Regions from separate parts of the Streptomyces incanus genome, predicted to be linked through region 1. Evidence: riboswitches for the same ligand, from Rfam matches in the RefSeq annotation. Region 1 holds a riboswitch; the other holds the start of a gene.
What was found. Region 1 has a riboswitch for glycine ahead of gcvP (aminomethyl-transferring glycine dehydrogenase). Riboswitches for the same ligand answer to the same signal wherever they lie in the genome.

Region 1 (6,368 bases):
AGGCCGGCCCGTTTTTGAGAGAGCGTCTCAGTCTTCGTACGCCTCCAGCGGGGGGCAGGAGCACACCAGGTTGCGGTCGCCGAAGGCCTGGTCGACGCGGCGCACCGGCGGCCAGTACTTGTCGGCGGCGCTCACTCCGGTCGGGAAGACGGCTTCCTGGCGGCTGTACGCGTGCCCCCACTCCCCACCGAGCGCGGCAGCGGTGTGCGGGGCGTTGCGCAGGGGGTTGTCGTCCGCGGGCCACTCACCGGATCCGACCTTCTCGATCTCCGCGCGAATTGCGATCATCGTCTCGCAGAATCGGTCGAGTTCGGCCAGGTCCTCGGACTCGGTCGGCTCGATCATCAGCGTCCCGGCCACCGGGAACGACATCGTCGGCGCGTGGAAGCCGTAGTCGATCAGTCGCTTGGCCACGTCGTCCACGCTCACGCCGGTCGCCTTGGTCAGGGGGCGCAGGTCGATGATGCACTCGTGCGCGACCAGCCCGCCGGGGCCGGTGTACAGCACCGGGTAGTGCGGCTCGAGGCGCTTGGCGATGTAGTTGGCGTTGAGCACCGCCACCTGGGTGGCCCGCTTGAGCCCCTCGCCGCCCATCAGCCGGACGTACGCCCACGAGATGGGCAGAATCCCCGCCGAGCCCCACGGCGCCGCCGAGATGGGCCCGATCCCGGTCTCCGGCCCGGCCTCGGGCTGCAGCGGGTGGTTCGGCAGGTACGGCGCCAGGTGCGCCCGCACGCCGACCGGGCCGACGCCGGGACCGCCGCCGCCGTGCGGGATGCAGAAGGTCTTGTGCAGGTTCAGGTGCGAGACGTCCCCGCCGAAGTGTCCGGGCTTGGCCAGTCCGACCAGCGCGTTGAGGTTCGCGCCGTCCACGTACACCTGGCCGCCGGCCTCGTGCACGGCCGCGCAGATGTCGGCGACGTGCTCCTCGAACACACCGTGCGTCGAGGGGTACGTGATCATCAGCACCGACAGCTCGTCGCGGTACCGCTCGATCTTCGCGCGCAGGTCGTCGACGTCGACCTCGCCGTCCTCGGCGGTCTTCACGACGACGACCTTCATGCCGGCCATGACGGCGCTGGCGGCGTTGGTGCCGTGCGCGGAGGACGGGATGAGGCAGACGGTGCGCTGCTCGTCGCCGTTGGCCCGGTGGTAGCCGCGGACGGCCAGCAGGCCGGCCAGTTCGCCCTGGGAGCCCGCGTTGGGCTGAAGGCTCACCTTGTCGTAGCCGGTGACCTCCGCGAGCCGGTCCTCCAGCTCGTGGATGAGCGTGAGGTAGCCCTCGGCCTGTCCGGCCGGCGCGAAGGGGTGCAGCTGCCCGAACTCGGGCCAGGTGATGGACTCCATCTCCGCGGTCGCGTTGAGCTTCATGGTGCAGGAGCCCAGCGGGATCATGCCGCGGTCCAGCGCGTAGTCGCGGTCGGCGAGCCTGCGCAGGTAGCGCAGCATCGCGGTCTCGGAGCGGTGCTGGTGGAAGACGGGGTGCGTCAGGTACTCGTCGGTGCGCAGCAGGGCGTCCGGGAGGGTGTTCCGCGCGGCCGCGTCCAGGGATTCGACATCTCCCTCGACACCGAAGGCGCTCCACACGGCGGCGAGCCGGTCGCGCGTGGTGGTCTCGTCGCAGGCGATCGAGACGAGGTCGGCGTCGACGGGGTGCAGGTTGACGCCGTTGTCCCGGGCGGCGGTCACGACCTCGGCGGCCCGCCCCGGGACCCGCACGGTCAGCGTGTCGAAGTAGGAACCGTGGACGATCTCCACGCCGCCGGCCCGGAGCCCTTCGGCGAGGACGGTCGCGTAGCGGTGGGTGCGCCACGCGATGGTCCTCAGCCCCTCGGGGCCGTGGTACACGGTGTACATGCCCGCCATGACGGCGAGCAGTACCTGGGCGGTACAGATGTTGCTGGTGGCCTTCTCACGGCGGATGTGCTGCTCGCGGGTCTGGAGCGCGAGCCGGTAGGCCCTGTGCCCGTCCGCGTCGACGGAGACGCCGACGAGCCGTCCGGGCAGGCTGCGCGCCATCTTCTCCTGCACGGCCATGTATCCGGCGTGCGGTCCGCCGAAGCCCATCGGCACGCCGAAGCGCTGCGTCGTGCCGATCGCGATGTCCGCGCCGAGTTCGCCGGGGGACGTCAGCAGCGTGAGGGCGAGCAGATCGGCGGCGACGGTGACGAGCGCGCCCAGTTCGTGCGCCCGGTCGATCACCGGCTTGATGTCGCGTACGGCACCGGAGGCGCCCGGGTACTGGATCAGTACGCCGTTGATCTCACGCTCGGCGACTTCGGCGGGGATGCCTTCGCTCAGGTCGGCGACGACGACCTCGACACCCGCCGGCTCGGCGCGCGTCCGGATGACGGCGATGGTCTGCGGCAGCGCGTCCGCGTCGACCAGGAACAGGCCCTTCTTGTTCTTGCCCATGCGGCGCGAAAGCGCCATCGCCTCGGCGGCCGCGGTGCCCTCGTCGAGCAGGGAGGCTCCGGAGGTCGGGAGGCCGGTGAGCTCGGCGACCATGGTCTGGAAGTTCAGCAGCGCCTCGAGCCGCCCCTGCGAGATCTCGGGCTGGTACGGCGTGTAGGCCGTGTACCAGGCGGGGTTCTCCATGACGTTCCGCAGGATGACGGGCGGCGTGAAGGTCCCGTAGTACCCCAGCCCGATCATGGAACCGAGCACCTCGTTGCGGTCGGCCAGCGACCGCAGCTCGGCCAGCACCTCGGGCTCGGTCCGGGCACCCGGCAGGTCCAGCGCGTCGGCGTTCTTGATCACGTCCGGGACCGCGGCGGCCGTCAGCTCGTCGAGCGAGCCGTAGCCGACCTGCGCCAGCATCTTGGCGCGGGCCTCGTGGTCGGGGCCGATGTGACGCTGCTCGAAGGGCGTTCCCTGTTCGAGCTCGGAGAGGGAAATGCGATGGGCGGTCATGTGCGGAGGCCTCCTGGTCCGACGACCTTCGAGGGGCACCATGGCGGGTGCCCGGACGGCCTCCCCCTCTGTCATCTCAACCTGAGAGCTTCACCGGCCGCCCGGGGCGGCCGGCTTTCACCGTCGGTGAGAGCGGGAGCCGTCGACACCCGCCCTGCTTTCCAGAGTGACCTCGTCCATGCGGTACGTGAGCCTGAGAGATTCCGGGGAGGATTTGCTCCTTCGGCGCCCTCCGATGGTGCAGGGAGGGCTCTCCCGCACGGGGTCAGCAGCCGCTGCCAGGGTACCAGCGAGGGCAAGGCCCGGACTTTCGAGTGGCCGCTCCGCCGATTGTGCCGTTTTGTAGTGCTGACGAATTCTTGCGACCTGTGGAGGGCCCGTGCAGACCGACATCGATCCGCGCAACCTGATCGGCCGCAAGGCGTTCGACCGCAATGGCAACCGGATCGGCACGATCGACGAGGTCTATCTCGACGACGCCACCGGCGTGCCGGAGTGGGCGGCGATACGCACCGGCCTGTTCAGCAGGGACGCCTTCGTCCCCCTGGAGCCGAGCGAGCTGATCGACGGCGGTCTCCACATCCCCTTCGAACGCGCTCTGATCAAGGACGCCCCCGACTTCGGTGTGGGCCGTCATCTCTCCCCGGAGCAGGAGCTCCAGCTCTACCACCACTACGGCCTGGACACGGCCGCCCCTCCCCCGCTCCCGGACCACGACTTCGGCAGGCTCGCCGGCAGGGACGACTCTGCCTGAGGACGCCACCCGTGGCGCATCCGAACCACCGACCCGGCACCCGCCCGTCCAGGGCCTGCCTCCGGGCCCACGCAGGGCAGCGCCCTCACTCGCCCAAGGCCCCCGGGTCCGCAACGCCGGCCACCGCCCCCGCACCAGCCCTTGAAACCTGGCTACCCCGGGCGTCGCCGTCGGCCCGGCCGTCCTGGGTGCCCTCATCGCCCTGACCGTCGCTGCCCTGACCGTCGTCGTCCTGGCTGTCCTCGCCGCTCGGGCCGCCCGCGCTCCTCCCGCTGCCCCCAGGTCTTCGCTCCACCAACGGCAGCGGATCGGCGGGGTGCAGGGCCGGGTCGTCGGTCCGGAAGGTCCTCACCCGCCCCGGCGCCGACCCGGGCGTCTCGAACCGCACGGTGACCCGCCCGAGGCCGCTGCCCTGGACCCACCCATGGCCGTACTCGCTGTGCCTCACGTCGTGCCCGGCCGGCCAGCGCCGCTCGGCACCCGCCTGTTGCCGTTCCTCCGCGGGCACTGCCGCCTCCGCTTCCTCGCCCAGCAGCTCCTTGTCCCGCTCCCCCGCCGCCTGCGCGAACAGGTCCTCCTGCGTGTAGTCGGCGAGCCCGCTGACCCCCACGCCCAGCAGCCGCACGCCGCCCGTCGTGTCGACCGGGTCCAGCAGCCGCGCCGCCGCCTCACGCACCACCGCCGGATCGTCCGTGGGCCCCCGCAGGGTCTCGGAGCGGGTGAGCGTCGAGAAGTCGTACCGCCGGACCTTCAGCACGATGGTCCGTCCCGACAGCCCCGCGGCCCTCAGCCGGCGCACACAGCGGTCGGCGAGGCGCTGTACCTCCACCCCGACCCGCACCCGGTCGTGGATGTCCACGTCGTAGGTGTCCTCGACCGACACCGACTTCGTCTCCCGCTCGGCCACCACGGACCGATCGTCCCTCGCCAGGGACATGGCGTGCAGGGCGTGTCCGTGTGCCTTGCCGAGCAGGCGTACCAGCTCGTCCTCCCCTGCCTCGGCGAGGTCCCCGACCGTGTGGATGCCGGCCCGCCGCAGGTGGTCACCGGTGGCCGGCCCGACACCCGGCAGTGTCCGGACCGGCAGCGGCGCCAGCAGGGCCCGCTCGGTCCCCGGCTCGATCAACACCAGCCCGTCCGGCTTGGCCTGCTCCGAGGCGATCTTCGCCAGCATCTTGGAGGCCGCCAGCCCCACCGATCCGGTGAGCCCCGTGACCGCCCGTATGTCCGCGCGCAGCTTCGCGCCGGCCAGCCGCGCGGACCGCTCGTCCCAGGCCGCCCCTCCGGCCTCCAGATCCACGAACGCCTCGTCCAGGCTCAATGGTTCCACCAGCGGCGACAACGCCCGCAGCAGCTCCATCACCTGGTCACTGATCGACCGGTACAACGCGAAGCGGGGCACCAGATACGCCGCGTTCGGCGCGAGCCGCCGCGCCTGCGCCATGGGCAGCGCGGAATGGACACCGAGGACCCGGGCCTCGTACGAGGCGGTGGCGACCACACCGCGCGGCCCGAGCCCGCCCACGACCACGGCCTTCCCGCGCAGGCTCGGCTTGGACGCCTGCTCCACCGAGGCGAAGAAGGCGTCCATGTCGAGATGCAGGACTGTGGGCGCGGATCTCACATCTCCGATGCTGCCCTACGCCACTGACAATGCCCCGCCGCGCGTGTCGCCGGCACGGACCGTGCGGTCTGCGCAGCGGCTCAGACGGCGCGGTTGCGCCGCCTCGCCAGCTCGTCCGTCGGGTTGGGGCCGATCAGTGTCTCCCCGGTGTCGATGCGTTCCCCGTGCAACTGCGACAGCGCGCTCTCGACGTCCCGCCACACCACGCCCACAGCGATCCCGAAGACCCCCTGACCACCCTGGAGCAGGGCATGGACCTCGTCCGGCGTGGCGCACTCGTAGACCGTGGCGCCGTCGCTCATCAGCGTCATGCGCTCCAGGTCGCGAAGGCCCCCCTCCCGCAGGTGCTGGACCGTGGTGCGGATGTTCTGCAGCGAGACACCGGTGTCCAGGAACCGCTTGACGATCTTCAGGACGACGACGTCCCGGAAGCTGTACAGCCGCTGTGTCCCCGAGCCGTGGGCGGGCCGCACGCTCGGCTCCACCAGCCCCGTGCGAGCCCAGTAGTCCAGTTGCCGGTAGGTGATGCCGGCGGCCGCGCAGGCCGTCGGACCGCGGTAGCCGATCTCCTCGGACGCCATGGACGTCGCCGCCCCTCCGCTGCTCGGCACGGCCGCCGGTCGCTGCGGAGCAGGATCGGCCGCGTTGCCGTGATGGGCATACGCCCCGCTCGCGCGGAGCTGAGAGCCTGGGGGAGGGTACGGACCGCTCACCCCGAGACCATGTCCGGGGGCACCCCCAGCCATACCGTCGCCGGTGCTTCTCACGCCGACCTCCGTCCTTGACCTGCCTCCTCGACGGTAGGCAGTCACCAAGGGTGCGTCAACGATCGCCACACTCGGCACGCCGAGTGATAATCACCCTAAGAGTGGTTTTCCGTGCCCCATCACGGGGAAAGGCTAGCCGAATGCCCTCCGTGCGGGCCGCGCGAGGCTCTCACGCACCGCGGTTCCGAGCGGCATTCCGACGGAACGGCCGCCGTCCCTCACTGGCTGCTGGAGCCGAAATCCTCCGGCGAGATCTGGTCGAGGAACTCGCGGAACTTCTCCACCTCGTCCTCCTGCTCGTCCGGGATGG
Region 2 (6,368 bases), on a different contig from region 1:
GGCGTACTTGTTGGTGAGGACCGTGCCCTGGGCCTCCATGACCGCGACCGGGGCGAAGTTCTCCGAGGCGATCATCTCGAGGGTGGACTGCTGGCGGTGCAGCTCGGCATCGACCGCCGCGGCGACGTCCGGGTCGAGCTCGTGCAGCGGGGTGTTCAGAAGTGACATGCGGTTACGGCCTCCTCAGCCCTGGATGAAGGCGTCGTACTCGGCGGCGGAGAGCAGGTCGGCCGGCTCCTCGCCGACCCGCACCTTGAACAGCCAGCCGCCCTCGAAGGGGGCCGAGTTCACCAGCGACGGGTCGCTGACCACGTCCTCGTTGATCTCGGTGACCTCGCCGGTGACCGGGCAGTACAGGTCGCTGACCGACTTGGTCGACTCCAGCTCGCCGCAGGTCTCGCCCGCGGTCACGGTGTCACCGACCTCGGGGAGCTGGACGAACACGACGTCGCCGAGCGCGTTGGCCGCGTGCTCGGTGATGCCGATGGCCGACACACCGTCCTCGGCGGCCGACAGCCACTCGTGCTCCTTGCTGTAACGCAGCTGCTGGGGGTTGCTCATGACCTGGATTCTCCTGTAAGCGGTGGACTTGCTGATGACTCGGAAACTACGGGAAGCACGGGACAAGCGCGTGGGCAGGCACGATCTGCCCGGCTCATCCGTGCGAGGACCTGCGAGGACCTGAAGACCCTACGGCGACGTACGAGGACCTGCGCGCCGACCCACGACGACCCACGACGACGGGGAAGGGCCCGGAAGCCGTGATGCTGTGGTCGGTTCGGCCCGGCGTTCCGGGCCTCGCGAGCCCGTACCGACGGCCCTGGTACTCCGGCGAACCGTGACACATTCCCGGAAGTGTCACGGTCGGCGGGCTCATGCCCCGGGTTCACCGGATTCGCCGACAGCATCAGCCGTCCCGGGGCCCTCCGTGACGGTTACTTCTGCCGCTGGTAGAACGGCAGCGCCACGACCTCGTACGGCTCGTGGCTGCCGCGGATGTCCACGCCGACGCCCGCCGTGCCCGGCGCCGCGTGCGCCACGTCGACGTACGCCATCGCGATCGGCCGGCCCAGCGTCGGCGAGGGCGCGCCGGAGGTGACCTCGCCGATCACCTCGCCCCCGGCGACCACCGCGTATCCGGCGCGCGGGACCCGGCGGCCCTCGGCGACCAGGCCGACCAGGACGCGGGGCGGGGTCGCCTCGGCGCGGGCGGCGGCCTCGGTCAGGGCGGCGCGGCCCACGAAGTCGCCTTCCTTCTCGAACTTCACCACCCGGCCGAACCCGGCGTCGAACGGCGTCAGGGAGGCGCTCAGTTCATTGCCGTACAGCGGCATGCCGGCCTCCAGACGCAGCGTGTCCCGGCAGGACAGCCCGCACGGGACCAGCCCGATGCCCTCGCCCGCCTTGGTCAGCGCCTGCCACAGTTCGACCGCGTGCTCCGGCTTCACGAACAGCTCGAAGCCGTCCTCGCCGGTGTAGCCGGTACGGGCGATGAGCGCGGGGACGCCCGCGACCGTGCCGGGCTGCCCGGCGTAGTACTTCATGCCCTCGAGGTCGGTGTCGGTGAGGGACTGCAGGATGCCGGGGGACTCGGGGCCCTGCACCGCGAGCAGCGCGTACGCGTCGCGGTCGTCACGGACCTCGGTGTCGAAGCCGGCCGACCGCTCCACGAGCGCGTCCAGCACCACCTGGGCGTTGGAGGCGTTCGCGACGACCAGGTAGCGGGGGGACCCGGCCTCGGGGTCGTCGAGCCGGTAGACGATCAGGTCGTCCAGGATGCCGCCGTCCTCGCGGCAGATCATGGTGTAGCGGGCGCGGCCGGGCTTGACGGTCCCGATGTTGCCGACCAGCGCGTGATCGAGGAACCGGGTCGCCTGCGGGCCGGTGACGGTGATCTCGCCCATGTGGGAGAGATCGAAGAGACCGGCCCTCGTCCGCACGGCGTTGTGCTCGTCGCGTTCGGAGCCGTAGCGCAGGGGCATGTCCCAGCCGGCGAAATCGGTCATCGTGGCACCGAGCGAACGATGCACGGCGTCGAGCGCGGTCCGGCGGAGTTCGGTACTGCTCATCGGTCGGTCTCCCAGGGCAGGACAGGCGAGGTCTTTCCTCCCCATCTGTCATCGGAACCTGAGAGGTTCGCCATGACCGCCCGCGCAGGGGACGACCACGGCTTGCACCTTGGGTGGAGCCACCGGCGACTCGCGCGGGGCCCGCTTTTCAGATGTGCCTCGCCCACGCGGTAACGGTGCCTGAGAGATTCAAGGGAGGGACTTGCTCCTTCGGCGCCCCGGCGGCAACGGTGCCGAGGACTCTCCCGCGCGGATTCAAACGGCCGGTATGCAGTTGGCGCGCTCATCATTGCACGCATCGCGGGGCCGCGGCAGGGGGACCCTTCTGGGAGAAGCACAGGGTATTCGGGTGTTCACGGACGGCTGTGACAGGCCTGTATCGGGAAAGGGACGGAAACCAGAGGCACCCGGCGTTACCGTCTCTTTACACTCGGCGGGGAGGTGTCCGGTACCTGGGCACAGGGCCGGACAGCCCCCAGGGGAGGACTCACGGTGAACAAGGCCAGGGCGTACGCCACCACCACGGGCGTCACGCTGCCCGAGCCGCAGGCCCCCTCGGCCCGGGGGGCCTGCGGCACCCTGCCCGCGCCTGTCGTCCGCGACCTGCGCGAGCGCGCCGGCCGCAGCCCGCACGCCCTGCTCTTCGGCCCCCGCGACCTCGTCGTGGTCACCGGACTGCCCGGCAGCGGCAAGTCCACCCTCATGCGGCGCGCGGCGCGCGGCACCCTCATCGACTCGCAGGACACCCGCGACCGCTGGGACCGCGGCATGCCGCGCCTCCTGCCGTACGCGGTGTACCGGCCCCTGGTCCGCCTCGCCCACTACGCCGGACTGCGGCGCGCCCTGCGTACCGGCGAGGGAATCGTCGTCCACGACTGCGGCACGCAGGCCTGGGTGCGCCGCTGGCTGGCCCGCGAGGCCCGCCGCCGGGGCGCGGACCTGCATCTGCTGCTGCTCGACGTCCCCCCGGAGCAGGCTCTGGACGGCCAGCGCGAGCGCGGCCGCGGGGTCTCCCGGTACGCCTTCCGGCGCCACCGCACCGCCATCGACCGGCTGCTGGCGTCCGTGACGCGCGGCATCCTGCCCGCGGGCTGCGGCTCGGCCGTCCTGGCCGACCGCGACGCGGCGAACGCACTGCACCGCATCGACTTCACGAACTGACGGCCGCACAGACGGCCGGCCGGTGTACGGACAGGCGGCCGGGGTGCGGGCAGGCGGCCGGTGCAGGGGCAGGCGGCGGTACGGGCCGACCGCCGGGCGCGGCAGCGGTTAGCCTTTCAGCCACAGCAGTGGTTCCAGGCAGGCGGTAGGCAGATGGACTTCCCGGCGGGCTTCTCCGCGGACTTCCCGGCACAGACTCACCCCCATCCGCACGGCGGATGGCCCGGCAACGAGCTGGAGGAGGTGCTCTCCGCATCCCTCGGCTTCCCCTCGGCCGACGGCCGGATCATCGAGGTACTGGGCCGGAGCCATGTGTGGGTACCGCTGCCCGATGGCGGCGGACCGGACAGCGGCCCGCTGGACCTGCCCACGATGGAGATCGAAGGCCAGGCGTACGTCCCGGTCTTCAGCTCCGAGGAACAGTTCCGTCAGGTCGTCGGCTCCCCCATGTCGTTCACCGTCGCGCCCGCGGTGGAGTTCGCGCGCGGTCTGCCACCGCAGGCCGGGATCGCCGTGAACCCCGGGGGACTGGTCGGTGTCCCGCTGCCGCCGCCCGCCGTCGCCGCCCTGTGCCGCGCCGGACGCGGACCGCTGGACGGCCCCGCGAGCGGCGGCCGGGTCAAGCTGTTCGAACCCGACTGGCAGGACGACCCGGTGGACTTCCTCGCCGCCGCCTCCAGGGAGTTCGAGGCCCTCGGCGTCGTCTCCACCGCCCGCCGCTGCCTCGCCGAGATCGAGACGGCCGAACCGGTGCTGTTCGTCGGCGTCGAACTGTCCTCCGCCGAACTGACCCGTGCGGAGGGCGACCTGCGGGCCGCGCCGATGGACGCGCTGGGCCGCGCGCTGGGCCGCGCGCCGGTGAAGTGGCCCGTCAACCTGGTCCTCCTGGACGTGGCCCAGGACCCGGTCGGCCAGTGGATGCGCGACCGTGTCCGCCCCTTCTACCAGTGGGAGCGATGAGGGGGCCGCAGTGCTGCCGGAGGACGGCCGCGAACCGGCGGAGCTCCCCGGGGTCGAGAGGCGCTTAAGCTAGGTTCATTGGCTTGGGCGAGGGTGTTGTACGGAGGGGCGATACAAAGTGAGCGCAGGCACCGCGGCGGCCGGACAGGTCGAGCACATGCTGCGCCAGGTGGCACCGGGGCGTTACGACGCCTACGAGGCGTTGCTGCGCGCGCTCGCGACCCCCTCCTCCGGTCACGTCTGGATGCTGCTGTGGCACGGTCAGGCGGGCTCCCCGGACGCCCAGTACGGGAACATGGAGGTCGACGGCTTCGGCTACGCGCCCTGCGTGACCTCCGCCCAGGAGCTGTCCGCCAGTGGCTGGAACCGGTCCTACGAGGTCGTCGACGGCCTCGAGGCCGCCCGCGCCCTCTACCCCGACCGCTACGGACTCTGGCTCAATCCGCACGCCCCCGGCGGCGGCCTCGGCATCCCCTGGCTCGATCTGCGCAGGCTCGCCACCGGCCTCGACCGTCAGCCCGCCGGGCCCCTGCGGCTGTCCGAACCCGCCATCGAGATCCCGCAGTTCTACGCCCTGCTCGCGCAGAACGCGCACCGCACCCCCGCCGTCCGCTCGCTGCGCCGTGCCTGGGTGCAGCCGTCGCTGGGCGCCCCGTACCTCGCCATCGGCCTGGACGTGTACGACACGTCGCCGCCGGCCGTGGACGCGGTGCGCGCGATGATGCGGCAGTCCCTCGGCGCGGTCCCGGACGGGCTCCCGGTGTCGACCGTCGCGATGTCCGACGAGCACGACCCGGTCGCTATGTGGCTGCGCGCCAACGCCCGCCCGTTCTACGACCGCGAGGCCCACGGCGCCGCTGCGCCCCCCGCCGCGGGCTCCGGCTATCCGCCCGCGCACCAGCGCTGACCGGGCCGTATGCGGGGGAGACGGGTACGGCCGCACCCTCCTGTGCTGACTCAGCGTGACGGTGTCCACGGAGTGGACACGAGCGTCAGCAGGGGCAGCCCACGCCGCTGCCGGGCACTGGTTTTGTGACAGGTTTTCAGCCATGTGCGCTCCGCTGTCGCCGGTTGACCGCCCGTCACCTGCGGTTTCACCTGTTCTTCACGCGGTCCGGCGCTTCCCATGGAGGGATACGGGGAGAGCCGAATGTCTCAGGACGGTTAATTCCTGAAGGGGGGGCGCCTGAAGAGTCCCTTATGTCAACTGTTCAGATCTCAGGTGGGTATCACCGCTATCCGGACTGTTCTCGACTCGCTGTGAACATCTGTAGTGTTCGGCCGGTCAAGATGCATCCACATAGCGGACCCGGAGTGGCCCCAATATGCGCATATCCAAGTCCCGAGCCGCTCGGGCGATCACGGCCGCGGTGGCGGTCGCTCTGATCGCCACGGGCTGCTCCAGCGACCGGGACAGTGACAACAAGAGCGACGGCAAGAAGGACACCTTCGTCTTCGCCGGTGCCGGTGACCCTGGCTCCCTGGACCCTGCCCTCGCGAGCGACGGTGAAACCTTCCGCGTGACGCGCCAGGCGTTCGAGGCGCTCATCGAGCACAAGTCCGGCGGCAGCGAGATGGTCGGCGGCCTCGCCGACAAGTGGTCGAGCAACGACAAGGGCACCGTCTGGACCTTCGACCTTCGCAAGAACGTGAAGTTCCACGACGGCGAGGCGTTCAACGCCGCTGCCGTCTGCGCCAACTACGACCACTGGTTCAACTGGACGGGCACCTACCAGTCCAGCGCGGTCTCGTACTACTGGCAGACCATCATGGGCGGCTTCGCGAAGAACGAGGACAAGGAAACGCCCGAGGCGAACTACAAGTCCTGCACCGCGAAGGACGAGAACACCGCCGTCATCGAGGTCAAGGAGCCCTCCGCCAACCTCCCCGGCGGCTTCTCCCTCAACGCCCTGGCGATCCACTCGCCGAAGGCCATCAAGGAGTACGAGAAGCAGGACGCCTCCGCCAAGGGCGACGCCATCACGTACCCCAAGTACAGCCAGGAGGCCGGCACGGTCGCCGGTACCGGCCCGTACAAGATCACGAAGTGGAACAAGGGCAACAAGGAAGTCTCCCTTGAGCGCTTCGATGGCTACTGGGGCGAGAAGGCGAAGATCAAGAACCTGGTCTTCCGTACGATCTCCGATGAGCAGACGCGCCGTCAGGCGCTCCAGGCCG

Region 2: another riboswitch for glycine. It lies ahead of gcvT (glycine cleavage system aminomethyltransferase GcvT); the one in region 1 lies ahead of gcvP (aminomethyl-transferring glycine dehydrogenase).

What each region holds. Positions count from the first base shown of each region.
Region 1 is NZ_JBHSPC010000131.1:8,000-14,367, reverse strand. It holds gene gcvP (aminomethyl-transferring glycine dehydrogenase) at 28-2,913, opposite strand; glycine riboswitch at 3,085-3,181, opposite strand; gene ACFP2V_RS33875 (PRC-barrel domain-containing protein) at 3,293-3,667, shown strand; gene ACFP2V_RS33870 (DNA polymerase IV) at 3,753-5,291, opposite strand; gene ACFP2V_RS33865 (MerR family transcriptional regulator) at 5,372-6,058, opposite strand; gene ACFP2V_RS33860 (bifunctional nuclease family protein) at 6,277-6,368, opposite strand, start outside.
Region 2 is NZ_JBHSPC010000014.1:64,583-70,950, reverse strand. It holds gene glyA (serine hydroxymethyltransferase) at 1-168, opposite strand, end outside; gene gcvH (glycine cleavage system protein GcvH) at 184-561, opposite strand; gene gcvT (glycine cleavage system aminomethyltransferase GcvT) at 936-2,069, opposite strand; glycine riboswitch at 2,105-2,227, opposite strand; glycine riboswitch at 2,228-2,327, opposite strand; gene ACFP2V_RS05175 (AAA family ATPase) at 2,562-3,230, shown strand; gene ACFP2V_RS05170 (enhanced serine sensitivity protein SseB) at 3,384-4,190, shown strand; gene ACFP2V_RS05165 (enhanced serine sensitivity protein SseB C-terminal domain-containing protein) at 4,348-5,097, shown strand; gene ACFP2V_RS05160 (ABC transporter substrate-binding protein) at 5,516-6,368, shown strand, end outside.